2 regions of the Mycolicibacterium confluentis genome follow, and region 2 is predicted to be linked to the other one. Evidence: predicted binding sites of a transcription regulator. Region 2 holds the regulator's gene; the other holds the start of a gene.
The links. Region 2 encodes HspR, which represses chaperone genes until heat shock. Its sites were predicted from a motif close to ANNTGAGTNNNNNNNACTCANNT; they were not measured.
Positions count from the first base shown of each region.

Region 1: the regulator HspR is predicted to act here: its motif matches at 6,905-6,927, upstream of lon (endopeptidase La).

Region 1 covers NZ_AP022612.1:2,292,465-2,301,510, reverse strand. The annotation lists gene G6N34_RS10595 (ABC transporter ATP-binding protein) at 1-1,296, shown strand, start outside; gene G6N34_RS10590 (nucleoside deaminase) at 1,325-1,804, shown strand; gene G6N34_RS10585 (alpha-amylase family glycosyl hydrolase) at 1,801-3,111, shown strand; gene G6N34_RS10580 (adenylate/guanylate cyclase domain-containing protein) at 3,236-5,386, shown strand; gene G6N34_RS10575 (mechanosensitive ion channel domain-containing protein) at 5,386-6,783, shown strand; gene lon (endopeptidase La) at 6,939-9,046, shown strand, end outside.
Region 2 covers NZ_AP022612.1:4,404,646-4,413,691, forward strand. The annotation lists gene clpB (ATP-dependent chaperone ClpB) at 1-2,058, opposite strand, end outside; gene G6N34_RS20880 (CYTH domain-containing protein) at 2,245-2,862, shown strand; gene G6N34_RS20885 (hypothetical protein) at 2,929-3,255, shown strand; gene G6N34_RS20890 (GAP family protein) at 3,265-3,933, shown strand; gene G6N34_RS28325 (hypothetical protein) at 3,921-4,046, opposite strand; gene G6N34_RS20895 (hypothetical protein) at 4,039-4,269, shown strand; gene G6N34_RS20900 (FAD-binding oxidoreductase) at 4,370-5,533, shown strand; gene G6N34_RS20905 (aldose 1-epimerase) at 5,539-6,429, shown strand; gene G6N34_RS20910 (heat shock protein transcriptional repressor HspR) at 6,426-6,812, opposite strand; gene dnaJ (molecular chaperone DnaJ) at 6,819-7,997, opposite strand; gene grpE (nucleotide exchange factor GrpE) at 8,036-8,653, opposite strand; gene dnaK (molecular chaperone DnaK) at 8,650-9,046, opposite strand, start outside.

The DNA of each region.
Region 1 (9,046 bases), 2.1 Mb from region 2:
GCGCTGCTGGCGATCTCGCCGCAACTCGGGCTCGCGGCGTTGGCCGGTGTCGCGGTGCTGCTGGGCGCCATGTGGGCCTCCGGCCGGTTGTCGCGGAGCGCCGACAAGGTCGCCGACGAATCCAACACCGCGCTGACCGAGCGGCTCATCGAGTTCGCCCGCACCCAGCAGGCACTGCGCGCGGCACGTCGGGTCGAACCGGCCCGCAGCCTGGTGAGCACCGCGCTCACCGCGCAGCACGGTGCCACGGTGCGACTGCTGGCGCTGCAGGTGCCCGGTCAGATCCTGTTCAGTCTGGCCAGTCAGCTGGCGCTGATCCTGCTCGCCGGCATGACGACACTGCTCACCGTGCGCGGCGAACTCGCTGTCCCCGAAGCGATTGCGCTCATCGTCGTCATCGTGCGCTACCTCGAACCCTTCACGATGCTCAGTGAGCTGGCGCCGGCCATCGAGACCATCCGCGCGACCCTCGGCCGCATCCGAGCGGTCCTGGACGCGCCGACCCTCGCGGCGGGGGCGGGCACACTGCCGCAGCCGCAGACCGCGCCGCGCATCGAGTTCGATCAGGTCGAGTTCGACTACCAGGGCGACGCCAAGGTGCTCGACGGCCTGAGCTTCGCGTTGGAACCCGGGACCACCACCGCGATCGTCGGGCCCTCGGGTTCCGGTAAGAGCACGATCCTGGCGCTCATCGCGGGGCTGCACCAACCCACTGGCGGCCGAGTGCTGTTCGACGGTGTCGACGTGGCAAGCCTGGACCCCGCGGCGCGGCGGGCCGCCATCAGCGTCGTGTTCCAGCATCCGTATCTCTTCGACGGGACGCTGGACGACAACGTGCGGGTCGGCGACCCCGCCGCCGAGGACTCCACGGTCGCCGCCGCGACGCGCCTGGCCAGGGTGGACGAACTCAGCGCGCACCTGCCCGACGGTGTGCAGTCGCAGGTCGGTGAGGCGGGCAGCGCGTTGTCGGGCGGCGAACGACAGCGCGTGAGCATCGCCCGCGCGCTGGTGAAGCCGGCGCCGGTGCTGCTCGTCGACGAGGCGACCAGTGCGCTCGACACCGAGAACGAGGCGGCCGTGGTCGATGCGCTCACAGCGGACCTGCGACCACGCACCCGGGTGATCGTGGCGCACCGGCTGGCCAGCATCCGGCACGCCGACCGCGTGCTGTTCGTCGACGAGGGCCGCATCATCGAGGACGGCAGCATCGACGAACTGCTGGCCGCGGGGGGCCGTTTCGCCGAGTTCTGGACTCAGCAGCGCGCGGCGGCCGAGTGGCAGATCGCCAACGCGTAGCTCTCCGCGCGGTGCGTAGACTGCGACCGTGGCTGTCTCCGATGAGGATGTGCGACATCTGACTCGTTGCGTTGAGTTGGCGCGGGAGGCCCTCGAGGACGGCGACGAGCCATTCGGTTCCGTCCTGATCGACGCCGACGGCAGGCGATTGTTCGAGGACCGCAACCGCGTCAAGGGCGGTGACGCCACACAGCACCCCGAGTTCGCGATTGCGCGGTGGGCCGCGCAGAACATCCCTCCCGTGCGTCGGATCCGGACCACGGTGTACACCTCGGGCGAGCACTGCCCCATGTGCTCGGCCGCGCACGCGTGGGTGGGCTTGGGCCGCATCGTCTATGCCACGTCGTCCGCGCAGCTCTCGCAGTGGCTGCACGAGTGGGACTGCCCGCCGTCGCCGGTCGCGGCGCTGTCCATCACCACGGTCGCGCCGCGCATCGTGGCGGACGGACCGGTGCCGGCGTTCGAAGCCGAGATGAAGTCGCTGTACGAGGCCAGGTTTCGGCCGTGACCGAACCCGGGTGGGTCGAGCACGCCCTCTGGTGGCAGGTCTACCCTCTCGGATTCGTCGGCGCCTTCCCCGCTGCCACACCACCGACTCCCGACGAGCACCGCCTGCGCCGCGTCACGGCCTGGCTCGACCATGCCGTCACCCTCGGCGCCTCCGGCATCGCGCTGGGACCCGTATTCGCGTCGCGGACACACGGTTACGACACGACAGATCATTTTCAGATCGACCCGCGTTTGGGCGATGACACGGATTTCGACGACCTGATCGATCAGGCGCACCGACGCGGCCTGCGGGTGCTGCTCGACGGCGTGTTCAACCATGTCGGCGTCGACTTCGCCCAGCACGTCGCTGCCCTGGCCGGCGACGCCGACGCTGCGCGGTGGTTCGTCGGGCGCCCCGGCGGGTTTCGCACCTTCGAGGGCCACGGTGAGCTGATCACCCTCAACCATCGCAGTGACGTGGTTGCCGACCATGTCACCGAGGTCATGGCGCACTGGCTGGATCGCGGCGCCGACGGCTGGCGCCTGGACGCGGCATATGCGGTGCCACAACAGTTCTGGTCGCGGGTGCTGCCCCGAGTGCGGGACAGACATCCCGATGCGTGGTTCGTCGCTGAGGTCATCCACGGCGACTACGCGGCCATGGTCGACGCCGCGGGCTTCGACTCGGTGACGCAGTACGAACTGTGGAAAGCGATCTGGAGCGGCCTCAACGACCGCAACTTCCACGAGTTGGACTGGGCGCTGCAGCGGCACAACGACTTCCTCGACACGTTCGTCCCACTGACGTTCATCGGCAACCACGACGTCACCCGCATCGCCACGCAACTCGACGACGCCCGACATGTCACGCACGCCCTCGTGCTGCTGATGACCACGGGCGGCGTGCCCAGCATCTATGCCGGTGACGAGTTCGGATTCGGCGGCCTCAAGGAGGAGAGGGTGGGTGGCGACGATGCCATCCGCCCAGAATTCGCCGCTCCCCCGTTGCCTGTCGATGACGCCGGGGCCGCGACATTCGGTCTGCATCAGTTCCTGATCGGGTTGCGCCGCCGCCACCCGTGGCTGCACCGGGCCCGGACGACCGCGCTGCGGTTGGACAACCAGCACTATGTCTACGAGACCCGCCATGGTGAGGATGCATTGATCGTGGCGCTCAACCTGACCGATGACGCGCTGAGTCTGCGACTCTCCGACGTGGACCGCGGTGAGGCGCTGATGCTGGCCGGGACTGCGGCACCGCCGGAGCAGGTGGTCACCGAGGCCTCGGTGCCACCGCATGGATGGCTGGTTCTGCAGCCTCGCTGAGGCTCCGGCAAACGCGGCAATCCGGCGCGGAACCCGAGAAGTAGTTTGCCTGCGTTAACTAGATTATTACCAGTCTGTGACGAAAGTTGTTGAAAACGGCTACCATTCTCGCCGTGGTGAATCCATGAATGCGGCCGAAATAAGTTCGCCCCGCCGCCGACGCGTCCTGTCCCGAGTCAGCATTCAGTCGAAACTCCTCGTGATGCTGCTGCTCACCAGCGTGCTGTCGGCCGCGATCGTCGGAGCCATCGGCTATCAGTCCGGACGCAGTTCGCTACGAGATGCCGCCTTCGAGCGCCTGACCGAGTTGCGCGAGGCCTACAACCGACAACTGGCCACCCAGTTCGATGACCTCGAGGACTCACTGGTCATCTACACCCGGGGTTCCACCGCGATCAACGCAATGCGCGAATTCAGCCGCGGATTCGCGGAACTGCGGGATACGACGATCACACCCGCGCAGCAGCAGTCCCTCGTCGACTATTACGAGGACCAGTTCAAGCCGAAGGTCGATTCGACCTCGGACCTGGAGATCGACATCGCCGGACTGCTGCCGCAGTCCAACGCGCAGAAGTACCTTCAGGCCCACTACACCGCGCCCTACGACACCGTGAGTTATGCGCTCGATCTCGACGATGCGCGCGACGGCAGCATGTGGAGCACCGCGAATGCGCGCTACACCGACTTCTTCCGAGAGGTCGTGTCGCGGTTCGAGTTCGAGGACGCGCTGTTGATCGACACCAATGGCACGGTCGTCTACACGGCGTACAAGGGTGTGGACCTGGGCACCAACATCCACCACGGGCCGTATCGGAACCACGAACTGGAGGACGCGTTCGAGCGGGCCGTGGCCACCAACACCGTCGACTATGTCGAGGTCACCGACTTCTCGGAATACCTGCCCTCGTACAACGAGCCCACCGCCTGGCTGCTCTCCCCGATCGGTGAACCCGGACGAATCGAAGGGGTGCTGGCACTGCAGTATCCGATCACCAAGATCAATCGGCTGATGACGGCCGACCGGCACTGGGAGAACGTCGGCATGGGCAGCACCGGCGAAGCGTTGCTCGCCGGACCCGACGGCCTGATGCGCTCGGATTCGCGCGTCTTCCTGGAGGATCCGGAGCGCTACCGGCAGGAGGTGGTTGCCGCCGGCACGCCCCGCGAGGTCGCCGACCGGGCCATCAGATCTGGTGGCACGACTCTGGTCCAGCCCATCCACAGCGAGGGGGTCACCCGTGCGCAGCGCGGCGAGGTGGGCACCGTCGTCACCGAGGACTACCTGGGCAACAAGACGCTGCAGGCCTATGCCCCGGTGGACATCCGGGGTCTGAACTGGTCGCTGATCGCCAAGGTCGACACCGCCGAGGCGTTCGCGCCGGTGGCCGACTTCACGCGACGACTCGTGCTGTCCACGGTGGCCATCATCTTCCTGGTGTGCCTGGCCTCGATGTTCCTGGCCCGGATGTTCGTTCGGCCCATCCGCCGCCTCGAAGCCGGGGCCCAACGGATCAGCGGCGGCGACTACAACACCACCCTCCCCGTGCTCTCCCGCGACGAGTTCGGCGATCTGACAGCCGCGTTCAACGATATGACGCGCAATCTGCGGGTCAAGGAAGACCTCATCAACGAACAGCGCAAGGAGAACAATCGCCTGCTGCTGTCCCTAATGCCCGAATCAGTTGCGCAGCGGTACCGCGAGGGCGAGGAGATGGTGCCGCAGGAGCACCGCGACGTCACAGTGGTGTTCGCCGACATCGTCGGCCTCGACGAACTCTCCACCACGCTGTCCTCCGACGACCTGCTCGGCGTGGTCAATCGACTGGTGCGTCAGTTCGACGCGGCCGCGGAGAGCATCGGTGTCGAGCGCGTGCGGACCATGCGCAGCGGTTACCTGGCCAGCTGCGGACTGAATGTCCCGCGATTGGACAGCACCCGCCGGACCGTCGACTTCGCCATCGAGATGGCCGAGATCATCGAACGGTTCAACGCCGAGACCGGGCACCATCTGGCGCTACGCGCCGGCATTGACACCGGTTCTGTCACATCAGGACTGGTGGGTCGAACCAACGTCATCTACGACTTGTGGGGCGCGGCAGTGAATCTGGCCTACCAGGCGCAGAGCGGCCCCGGCCAACCCGGCATCTACGTCACGTCGGCGGTCTACGAAATGACGCGCGAATTCAAGAGCTTCGTGTCTGCCGGTGAGGTCCCGAACGGCGGCCCCGACGGAGCTGACGGTGAGCCGCTCTGGCGGCTCACGGAGAAGAACTGATGAACTCCGTCCTCTCCGCGCCGTGGTTCCACTGGGCGCTGGTGGTGGCCATCGGGCTGCCGGTGCTCCTGGTGTTGCTCACCGAACTTCAGAACCTGTTGAATCGGCGCGGCAGCAACCTGGCGCGCCCACTCAGCCTGGTGCGCAACTACATCCTCCCGCTCGGGGCGCTGCTGATCCTGCTGATAAAAGCCAGCGAGGTCTCCACCGAGGCGACGCCCGTGCGGATCGTGGCGACGGTGTTCGGGTTCGTCATCCTGATCCTGCTGCTGTCCGGCCTGAACGCGACTCTGTTCCAAGGCGCGCCGGAAGGCAGTTGGCGCAAACGCATTCCGTCGATCTTCCTCGACGTCGGACGGGTCGTCCTGATCGCCTTGGGCCTGGCGATGATCTTCTCCTACGTCTGGGGCGCCAACGTCGGCGGGCTGTTCACCGCGCTGGGCGTGACCTCGATCGTTCTCGGCCTGGCGCTGCAGAACTCGGTGGGCCAGATCGTCTCCGGCCTGCTGATGCTCTTCGAGCAGCCGTTCCAGATGGGCGACTGGATCGACGCGCCGGCGGGGCGGGGCCGTGTCGTCGAGGTCAACTGGCGCGCAGTGCACATCGAGACCGGCGACGGGCTCACCATCACGCCGAACTCGGTGTTGGCCGGTGCGTCGTTCACGAACCTGAGTCGCCCGGCGGGCGCGCACCGCATCGTCGTCGAGACCGAGTTCAGTGGGGCAGACGCCCCCGATGTGGTGATCGACGTGCTCACCCGGGTGGCAACTGCACTTCCGCAACTTCGCACGGACGCCGTGCCGAGCGCAATCCCTCTGGGCGGCAACCGCTATCGGACCTCCATTCCGCTGCGCAGTCCCGCTGAGGACGGCGCCGCCAAGGCTACTTTCCTGCGGTGGCTGTGGTACGCCGCCCGACGCACCGAGCTGCACCTCGACGGCGCCGAGGACACCTTCTCCAGCGAGGACAGGCGATGGGACGCGCTGCAGATCGTGGGGCGGACGCTGCGTCTCCCCCCGGCGACGCAGCGGTCGCTGCTCGGGAACGTGCGACTGATCCGGTACGGCGCCGATGAGGTGGTGCAGGCACCCGGGACGGTCCCCGACTCGATGAGATTCGTCATCGCGGGCATGGTGCAACTGCGGGCCGTGGCGCCCGACGGGGCTCACGTACCCGTGCGCACGCTCGACATCGGCGATTTCATCGGCCAGACGACCCTGACCCGAGAACCGGTCGCGGCCCATGCGATCGCCCTCGACGAGGTCACCATGCTGGAGGTCGGCCGCGAGGAGCTCGAGGACCTGGTGTCTGGTCAGCCCTCACTGCTGCACGAGATCGGCCACGTGATCGACGAACGACGCCGGGATCTGGCCGAGGCGTTGAACACCACGAAGTGAGAGGCATCTGGGCACCGACCCCGCGGCGAGTTGTCGTGATTGGTCGCGTTCCGGCCCGGTGAGCGACCCCTGCGGGACGCCCCACGGGAACTCCCCTCGGGAACAAACCAGACTCCGCCAAGGTTGAGCGCATCAGAATCAACTTTGGAGGTTTGATGCCTGAAACCACTTCCACACCGATCGCCGTGCCCGTGCTGTTCATCGCAGACCCGATCGTGCTGCCCGGCATGGTGGTGCCGATCGCCCTGGACGACAGCGCCATGGTCGCGATCGAAGCCGCCCGGACCAGCGAATTCGGCAAGTTGCTGATCGCTCCCCGGCTCGACGACCGTTACCCCACCCACGGCGTCATCGCGTCGATCGTCGAGGTCGGCCGGATCGCCGGCGGCAGCGGCACCGCGGCCGTCGTCCGGGGTGAGCGCCGCGCCCACATCGGCGCCGGCACCACCGGGCCGGGTGCCGCGCTGTGGGTCGAAGTGACCGAGATCACCGAGACCGCCACCACAGCCGACACCAAAGCCCTGGCCGCCGAATACAAGAAGCTGCTGCTGGCGATGCTGCAGCGCCGCGAGGCCTGGCAGATCATCGACTACGTCAACCGGCTCAGTGACCCGTCGGCCCTGGCCGACACGGCCGGCTACGCGTCGTACCTGACTGATGAACAGAAGCGGCAACTGCTCGAGACCGTCGACGTCGACGAGCGCCTGCGCGTGCTGATCGGCTGGACCGGCGAGCACCTGGCCGAGGTTGAGGTCAACGACAAGATCGCCGAGGACGTCCGGGCCGGTATGGACAAACAGCAGAAGGAGTTTCTGCTGCGCCAGCAGTTGAACGCCATCCGCAAGGAACTCGGCGAGGGCGAACCCGAGGGATCCGATGACTACCGGGCCCGCATCGAGGCCGCCGACCTGCCCGATCAGGTGCGCGAGGCCGCACTGCGTGAGGTCGGCAAGCTCGAGCGCTCCAGCGAGCAGAGCCCCGAGGGCGGGTGGATCCGCACCTGGCTCGACACCGTCCTCGACCTGCCGTGGAACGTCACCACCGAGGACTCGACCGATCTCGAGGCGGCGCGCGCCATCCTGGACGCCGACCACCACGGACTCGACGACGTCAAGGACCGCATCGTCGAATACCTGGCCGTGCGGGCCCGTCGCGCTCAGCGCGGAATGGCCGTCGTCGGCGGGCGCGGTTCGGGTGCGGTGATGGTGCTGGCCGGGCCGCCCGGCGTCGGCAAGACGTCGCTGGGCGAGTCCGTCGCCCGCGCACTGGGTCGCAAGTTCGTCCGCGTCGCCCTCGGCGGCGTGCGCGACGAGGCCGAGATCCGCGGCCACCGGCGCACCTACGTCGGCGCGCTGCCGGGCCGCATCGTCCGAGCGATCGGCGAGGCCGGATCGATGAATCCCGTTGTGCTGCTGGACGAGATCGACAAGGTGGGTTCGGACTACCGCGGCGATCCCAGTGCGGCCCTGCTCGAGGTGCTCGACCCCGCGCAGAACCACACGTTCCGCGATCACTACCTGGATCTCGATCTCGACCTGTCGGATGTGGTGTTCCTGGCCACAGCCAACGTCATCGAGAACATCCCGTCGGCGCTGCTGGACCGGATGGAACTCGTGCAGATCGACGGCTACACCGAGGACGACAAGGTGGCCATCGCCCGCAACTACCTGCTGCCGAGGCAGGCCGAGCGGGCCGCGCTGACCACCGACGAGGTCACGGTGACCGATGCGGCGCTGCGCAAGATCGCCGCGGACTACACCCGTGAACCCGGTGTGCGGCAGTTCGAACGACTGCTGGCCAAGGCGCTGCGCAAGGTGACCACCAAGCTCGCGGCCGGAGGTGGGGCGATCACGATCGACGAACCCGACCTCGTCGACTACCTGGGCCGTCCCCGGTTCACGCCGGACTCCGACGAGCGCACGGCGGTGCCGGGCGTGGCCACAGGTCTGGCGGTCACGGGCCTGGGCGGTGACGTGCTCTACATCGAAGCCGGTTCGACTGACGGTGAACCGAGTCTGCAGTTGACCGGTCAGTTGGGCGATGTGATGAAGGAGTCGGCGCAGATCGCGCTGTCCTACGTGCGCTCGCACGCCCGCGAACTGGGCGTCGATCCGGCCGCGCTGGACCGCAAGATCCACGTGCACGTGCCCGCGGGTGCAGTCCCGAAGGACGGCCCGTCGGCCGGTGTGACGATGGTGACCGCGCTGGTGTCGATGGCGACCGGGAGGCAGGTCCGCGGCGACGTGGGCATGACCGGTGAGGT
Region 2 (9,046 bases):
CGGGTGCGCCTTCTCGACCTCGTCGAACAGCACCACGGTGTACGGCCGACGCCGCACCGACTCGGTGAGCTGACCGCCCTGGTCGTAGCCGATGTATCCGGGCGGGGCGCCGACCAGTCGGGCCACCGAGTGCTTCTCGCCGTACTCGCTCATGTCGATGCGGGTCATGGCGCGCTCGTCGTCGAACAGGAAGTCCGCGAGCGCCTTGGCCAGCTCGGTCTTACCCACGCCGGTCGGGCCGAGGAACAGGAACGAGCCCGTCGGGCGGTTCGGGTCGGCCACGCCGGCCCGGCTGCGGCGCACCGCATCCGAGACCGCGGTGACGGCCTTCTTCTGCCCGACGACCCTGCGGCCCAGCTCCTCCTCCATGCGCAGGAGCTTGGCGGTCTCACCCTCCATCAGGCGTCCGGCCGGGATGCCGGTCCATGCCGCGACCACGTCGGCGACGTCGTCGGGTCCGACCTCCTCCTTGAGCATCTGATTTTCCTGGGCTCTCGCGGTCGGTTCCGCGGCGTCGAGCTTCTTCTCGACCTCCGGGATCCGGCCGTAGCGCAGCTCGGCGGCCTTGGCCAGGTCACCGTCGCGTTCGGCGCGGTCGGCCTCGCCGCGCAGCGTCTCGAGCTGTTCCTTGAGGCCGCGGACGATATCGATCGCGTTCTTCTCGTTCTGCCACCGCGTGGTCAGCTCGGACAACTGCTCCTTCTTGTCGGCCAGTTCGGAGCGCAGTTTCTCCAGGCGCTCCTTGGAGGCGTCGTCCTCCTCCTTGGCCAGTGCCATCTCCTCGATCTCCAGGCGCCGCACGACACGTTCGACCTCGTCGATCTCGACGGGCCGCGAGTCGATCTCCATCCGCAGCCGGGATGCGGCCTCATCGACCAGGTCGATGGCCTTGTCCGGCAGGAAGCGGCTGGTGATGTAGCGGTCGCTCAGGGTGGCGGCGGCCACCAGCGCGGAGTCCGTGATCCGCACACCGTGGTGCACCTCGTAGCGCTCCTTGAGGCCACGCAGGATGCCGACCGTGTCCTCGACCGAGGGCTCGCCGACCAGCACCTGCTGGAACCGGCGTTCCAACGCCGCGTCCTTCTCGATGTACTTGCGGTACTCGTCGAGCGTGGTGGCACCGACCAGACGCAGTTCACCGCGGGCCAGCATGGGCTTGATCATGTTGCCCGCGTCCATCGCGCCCTCACCGGTGGCACCGGCGCCGACGATCGTGTGCAGTTCGTCGATGAACGTGATGACCTGACCGGCCGAGTTCTTGATGTCGTCGAGGACGGCCTTGAGGCGCTCCTCGAACTCGCCGCGGTACTTCGCACCGGCCACCATGGAACCGAGGTCCAGGCTGATGACGGTCTTGTCGCGCAGGCTCTCCGGCACGTCCCCGGCCACGATGCGCTGCGCCAGGCCCTCGACGATGGCGGTCTTGCCGACGCCGGGTTCGCCGATGAGCACCGGGTTGTTCTTGGTGCGACGGCTCAGCACCTGGATCACGCGACGGATCTCGGTGTCACGCCCGATCACCGGGTCGAGCTTGCCCTCCCGCGCGCGCGCGGTCAGATCGGTCGAGTACTTCTCCAGCGCCTGATAGGTGCCCTCGGGATCGGCGCTCGTGACGCGCGCACTTCCGCGGACCTTGACGAACGCCTCGCGCAACGCCTCGGGTGAGGCGCCGTGGCCGGTCAGCAGCTTGGCCACCTCGCCACTGCCCGTGGCCAGGCCGACCAGCAGGTGCTCGGTCGAGACGTACTCGTCGTCCATCTCGGTGGCCAGATGCGTCGCGGCCGTGATCGCCGAGATCGAGTCGGGTGCCAACTGCGGTGTGGAGTTGGCGCCGGTGGCGCTGGGGAGCCTGTCGAGCAGGCGCTGCGCCTCGGTGCGGATGGTCGCGGGCTCGACTCCAACCGCCTCCAGCAGTGGAGCGGCGATGCCGTCATTCTGAGTCAGCAGTGCCATCAACAGGTGGGCCGGGGCGATCTGCGGGTTACCGGCGACCGTGGCCGCCTGCAACGCAGACGTCAACGCCGCCTGGGTCTTCGTGGTGGGGTTGAACGAGTCCACGACACCTCCATTTCTTTCATGCGAGGAGCCGGTATGCGGCTCCGTTAAATGCTTGTCCCCTTTGTCAACGCCGTCAAGGGTTGAGTCTGTTCCGCTCAACTTTAACTTCTTCGCCAGCAGTTCTACGGCACCCGTTCCGGCGCGCCGTCACCAGCGCGACCAGTGCGGCCGGGATAACGTCGGGTCATGTCCGACTCCGGCGACTTCGAGTTCGAGCGGAAGTTCTTCGTCCAGGACTTTCCGGCCGTGGCAGCGTCCGACCCCAGCCCCTCCCTGATCGCGCAGGCGTACCTGTTCGCGGCCGACGGCTACGCGGTGCGGGTCCGCCTGCAGGGACCGGCGCCGGTGGAACTGGACGCCAGCCCCGCCGAACTGGTCACAGCCCTGGGCGACGAGGCGATCGGGACCATGACCGCCAAGGGACCCGCTGCGGGCGGCACCCGTTATGAGGCCGAGCGTGACCTCGATCCGCTGGTCGCCGGCCAGATCGTGTCGCGGGCCGAGCACGTCGTCCTCAAGATCCGGACCTCGATCTGGCTGGGCGAGGACGGCTGGATCATCGACCGGTTCCTGGCGGGCAACGCTCCCCTGATGCTCGCCGAGGTGGAGCGCAACTCCCCCGTCGTCGACCTCGCGATCCCCTCGTTCTGCACCACCGAGGTCTCCGAGGACGACCGCTTCCGCAACGAGCATCTGGCCCACCATCCATTCAGCACGTGGGCGCAGGGCTACCGCGACGAGCTGGACCTCGTCGGCCCGCGGTTCGTGAACAGCCTGGGACAGAATCAGTTCGAAGGCACCTGAGCGGGGCTCCCGACCGCGACGGATCCGGCAATTGGTGGCGGGTCGATTCGAACATATGATCGAAGAATGGGTGCGTCGCCGTATCACGGGCAGCCACTGCGCGACCCGTTTCGCGTGGTGCGTCCCCCGCTGCCGGTGCTCGTCGACCTCACGGTGCTGTTTCCCCGCGAACCGCACCGAACCGGCCGCTATCACCCGCACGGTCTGCAGATGCACAAGGTGGTCGAGGGCAGGCTCAGCTGCTGGGGCCTGTGTGAGCAGGGCGACTGGTGGGGACTGGTGACCTACGAGATCGACTACGGAAGCGCGCGGCGGGCGGTCACGCACTGGGTGCCCGCATGGACGCTGCGGCGCGCCGACGCGGGTCGCGGCAGTTCGGTACAGCCGAGATAGGTTCACCCCGTGTCAAACAGCCTTGGCTCGGGACTGACGGAACTGATCCCGCTCGCAGCGGTCATCGCGCTGTCCCCGCTGTCGATCATTCCCGCGGTGCTCGTACTGCACAGTCCGCGACCGCGCCCCACCGGCTTGGCTTTCCTGGCCGGCTGGGTCGTGGGACTGGCGACGCTGACCGCGCTGTTCATCGGAATCTCCGGACTGCTGGGCGGCATGCACGACAAGCCCCCGGCGTGGGCGTCGGTGGCGCGTGTGGTGATCGGCGCGGCGCTGATCGTGTTCGGCCTGTACCGATGGTTCACCCGGCACAGCAAACCGCATCAGATGCCGGGCACCGCGCATCTCACGAGCGCGCGCCCCGGCAAAGCGCTGGTGTTGGGCGCGCTGTTGTCCGTCGCCAACCCGAAGGTGCTCTTCATCTGCGCCGCCGCGGGTTTCGCCATCGGGACCGCCGGCCTCGGCAGCGCTGTCCCGGCGGCGGCGATCATCTTCGTCGCGGTCTCCGCCTCGACGGTGGCCCTGCCGATCCTCGCCTACACATTCTCGGGTGAGCGCCTGGACCCGACGCTCGAGCGCCTCAAGGCCTGGATGGAGAAGCACAATTCAGCACTGGTGGCCGCAATCCTGATCGTGATCGGACTTCTGGTGCTGTACAAGGGGATTCACGGCCTGTAACCCTCAGGCAGACTGAGTTCGTCGATGTCTGCGGTGGGATAGCGCTGCACGCTGGGGGCGATCATCCGCCATGAACCGCCCGCGGCCGCCAAGGCCGTCGGCATCGTGGTCAACCTGACGCTCCTGCTGTCACTGATCTTCATCGCGTTCGCGCTGCCCGCTGCCCCGTCGAAACCCAACGGCGTGCCGATCGGCGTCGCCGGACCCCCGCCCGCCGCCGCACTGCCACTGGCCCTGGCCGGCCTGCTGCCCGGCATCGTGTTGGTGCTGGCGTTCCGCAACCAGACCTGGCTCCAGATCGGAACGCTGTTCGCGTCTCCGCAGTGGCGTCGGTGACCATCACAGCCCTGCTGAGGTACCTGCGGGTGGGCTGTTCCTGGCTCATCGCCGTGGCTGCGCTGAGACAACGGCGCAGCAGCGCCTAAGATCGGGCATCGTGGGCCTGGAAGACCGTGATGCACTCGCCGTCCTGCGCGACGCTGTCATCAGGCCGGACGCCGAGGAGTTGATCGGGCGGTTCTACACCTGCTGGTTCGCGATCGACCCCCCGGTGCGTGACCTGTTCCCGCCCGACATGACAGACCAGCGCAAGGTGTTCCGGCAGGTGTTGGACTGGGTGCTGGGCGAATTCATCGCCCAGCGTGCCGAGGAGCCCGTCGCGTTCCTGGCCCAACTCGGCCGCGATCACCGCAGATACGGTGTCACGCAAGAGCATTACGAGACCATGGCGCATGCGCTGTACGCCACGCTGAACAGCGACCTCGAAGAGCAGTGGACCGATGAGGTCGACGACGCGGCCCGGCAGGCGATCAACTTCATCGCCGGGGTGATGAGCGGGGCGGCCCAGGCCGAGCCGGGGCGGGGCTGGTGGGAGGGCACGGTGCTCGAACACCACCGGGTGTCCCGGGACCTGGCCGTCGTCCGCCTTCAACTCGACTCGCCCCTCGACTATCACCCCGGGCAGTACGTTCAGGTCGAGGTGCCCCAGTGCCCGCGGCGGTGGCGATACCTGTCCCCGTCGATACCCGCCCAACCCGACGGGCGCATCGAGTTCCACGTGCGCGCGGTGTCCGGGGGCATGGTCAGCAATGCGGTCGTCGCCGAGACTCGGCCGGGTGACGTCTGGCGGCTCTCGAGCCCACATGGCGCCATGCAGGTCAATCGCGACGACGGCGACATCCTGATGGTGGCGGGCAGCACCGGCCTGGCGCCGCTGCGGGCGATCCTCATGGATCTGTCGCGGTACGGCGACAATCCGCGCGTGCACCTGTTCTTCGGCGCGCGCTACCCATGCGAACTGTATGACCTGCGGACCCTGTGGGAGATCGCCGCCAACAACCCGTGGCTGTCGGTGACGCCGGTCGCCGAGTACTCCACCGATCCCCCCTGGGCGGCCGACTACCCCGACCCGCAGCCGCCGCGCGGGCTGCATGTTCGGCAGACCGGTCTGCTCCCCGACGTGGTGACGCGCTACGGCGGGTGGGGCGATCGGCAGATCCTGATCAGTGGCAGCCCGGGGATGATTACCGCCACCACGGCCGCGCTCGTCGCCAAAGGCGCTCCGCCGGAACGCATCCAGCACGATCCGACGACGGGCTGACCCGCATGCACGTCGTCACCCTGCAGGACCAGACCGCGCCGGTGACGGCCCAGTTCGTGCCCGGCGCAGGCATGATCGGCATCTCGCTGGCCGACGACGGAGTCGAACTGCTTGGACAGCGCCGCGGACTCGACGCCTACCTGTCGGCAGGCAAGACCATGGGCCTGCCGTTGCTGCATCCGTGGGCCAACCGACTCAGCGCGCGCACCTACCGGGTGGGCCACGACACCGTCGAGATCGCCGAGGGCGCTGCGGGCGTCCGCACCGACGAGCACGGACTGCCCATCCACGGCCTGCTGGCCGCCCGCCCGGACTGGCGGGTGCGCGCCGAGACCGCGGATCGGTTGGTGGCCGAATACGATTTCGCGGCAACGCCGGAACTGTTGGCCAGCTTCCCGTTTCCGCACACCCTTGAGATCACGGCGACTCTGCGCGAGCGCACTCTGAGCATTCGAACCGTCGTGACCGCCACTGCCGACCGACCTGTGCCACTGTGCTTCGGCTTCCATCCCTATCTGCGACTGCCCGGTGTGCCGCGCGCCGAGTGGACCGTCGAGACGCCACCGCTTCGCCACCTCGAGGTCGACGACCGAGGCCTGCCGACAGGCGCCACCCGACTCCAGCCCGCGGCGTCAGAACCCCTGGCCGACAGGACTTTCGACGACGGCTACGACGAGGTCGCCGAGGGTGCGGTGTTCGCGGTCTCCGGTGGCGGACGACGGATCACGGTGCGATTCGACCGCGGTTACCCGGCCGCCCAGATCTTCGCCCCGGCCAGCGAGGACGTCATCTGCTTCGAACCCATGGCAGCGCCCACCGACGCGCTGACCGGGGGTGGATACGACACTGCGCGACCGGGGACACCCGCGGTCGCGCAGTTCTCGATAGGGGTTTAGCGGCGGGACTGCCGAGGTTGCCACACCACCACGGCCGTCGACGGCGTGGACTTGGAGGCCTCGCGGCGCTGGTTGGCCCGCAAGGTGTCGATCTCCGCGGCCATCTCGGACATCCGAGACTTGAGCGCCTCGACGTGGTTGGTGAGTTCGATGATGCGCTTGATGCCCGCCAGGTTCACGCCTTCGTCCTGGGACAGGCGCTGCACCTCACGCAGCAGGTCGACGTCACGCTCCGAATAGCGGCGTCCGCCACCGGAACTGCGACTCGGTGAGACCAGCCCCAGCCGGTCGTAGGTGCGCAGCGTCTGCGCATGCATACCAGCCAACTCGGCCGCAACCGAGATCAGGAACGTCCGCGCCTCATCTCGCTCTGACTTGCTCATTGCACATCACATCCGATTCCCCGCCCAGCCCGCACGCGGATCGAACCCGCTGGCCCGTTCGGCGGCAGCATAGGCCTCGAGCGCTTCGAGCGCTTCACCTTCGAGATGCGGCGGCACCGCGACCTTGACCGTGACCAGCAGGTCACCATGGCCGCCACTGCGTTTGGGCACACCCCGTCCGCGGACTCGGAGGATTCGACCGTCGGCGGTGCCCTTTGGCACTCGCACGCCCACCTTGCCCTCCAGCGTCGGCACGGAAAGGGTTGTGCCCAACGCCAACTCGGAGAAGCTCACGGGGACGGCGACAGTCAGGTCGTCACCGTCGCGGCCGAACACCTTGTCGGGCCGGACATGGACCGTGACGTACAGGTCGCCCGACGGCGCACCGCGCAGTCCGGCTTCACCCTGCCCCGCCAACCGAATCCGCTGGCCGTCCTCGACACCGGGAGGGATGCGGACGTTGATGGTCCGCGTCCGCGTGGTGACTCCGGTGCCGTGGCACTCGTCGCAGGGGTGCTCGATGATCGACCCGCTGCCACGGCATTCCGTGCAGGGCTCGGAGAACCCGAACGCCCCCTGGTTGCGGTTGACCACGCCGGCACCGTTGCAGTTCGCGCAGACCTTCGGGCTGGTGCCCGGCCGCGCACCGCTGCCGTGGCAGTTGGTGCAGGGCGCAGGACTGGTGAGCCGCAACGGCATCGCCACGCCCTTGGTGGCCTCGAGGAAGTCGAGTTCGGTCTCGGTCTCCAGGTCGTTGCCGCGGCGCGGACGACTCGGGCGGGGTTGTGCGCCCCGGCCGAACAGTCCACCGAACAGGTCACCGATGTTGGTGCCACCGGTCTGTCCCGCGGCGTCGAACAGGTCGCCGAGATTGAACTCGACACCGTCACCGCCGAAACCGCCGCCACCGCCGGGGAAGCCGCCGCCGCGCCTGCCGAATCCGCCTCCGGCGAAGAGTCGACGGGTCTCGTCGTACTCCTTGCGCTTGGCGTCGTCGGTCAGAACCTCCTTGGCCTCGGACGCGGCCTTGTACTTCTCCTCGGCCTCGGTGTTGCCCGGGTTCCGGTCGGGGTGATTGTCGGCGAGGATCTTGCGCGCAGCGCGCTTGATCTCATCCTTGCTGGCGTCGGAGGTGACGCCCAGTTCCTTATAGAAGTCCTTCTCAACCCATTCGCGTTGGGCCACCGCACGTCACCTCCTCACCTGTGTTCAACGTGTTCTTCTCATTCCGATTCTGGGGCCTGCTGGTCCGCAACGGGGGCGTTGTCGGCCGTGTCGGCGGGTTCGGCTTCCCCCACCGAATCGACCACGCCGACCATCGCGTGCCGCAGGACCTGTTCGCCAAGCCGGTAGCCCTGGCGCATGACGGTCCCGATCACCGGGTTCGCGCCGTCGCCCTCGTGCTGCACAGCCTCGTGCAACGCGGGGTCGAACTCGTCGCCCTCGGCGCCGAAAGCGGACAGCCCCAACCCTTCCAGAGTCGCGGTCAGCTTGTCGGCCACCGCCTTGAGCGGCCCGGTCTCGAGGTCTCCGTGGCTTCGGGCCCGGTCAAGGTCGTCGAGGATCGGCAGCAGCTGGCTGACGACACTCGCCTTGGCCCGGTCACCGGCGGCCTGCTCCTGGCGCAATGAGCGCTTGCGGTAGTTGTCGTACTCCGCCTTGACGCGCTGCAGTGTGCTCTTGAGATCGGCGACCTCGCCGGTGTCGGACGGAGCGCCCGCCTCCGCCTCCGGCCCACTGGGGGCCGGGGCGGAGGCGGCGTCACGAACTTCACCGGTCTCGGGATCGAGGCGCCGCTTATCGGTTACGGTCACCGGCTCCGACGAATCCCGTTCGCTCACTTCTTCTCCTGGTCATCCTCGACAACCTCGGCGTCGACGACATTGTCGTCGGCCGGTGCGCCCGCACCGCCTGCGCCGCCCTGCTCAGCCTGAGTGGCCTCGTAGATGGCCTGGCCCAGAGCCTGGGATTCGACGCCCAGCTTCTCCATCGCGGCCTTGATAGCCGAGATGTCGGTGCCTTCGAGGGCCGACTTGGCCTCGGCGATCGCGGCGTCGACCTTGGTCAGGGTCTCCTCGGGAACCTTGGAGCCGCCCTCGGCCTCACGCTGCTCGGAGACGAACTTCTCCGTCTGGTAGACCAGCGACTCGGCCTGGTTGCGGACGTCAGCCTCTTCGCGACGCTTGCGGTCCTCCTCGGCGTGCGCCTCGGCGTCCTTGATCATCCGGTCGATC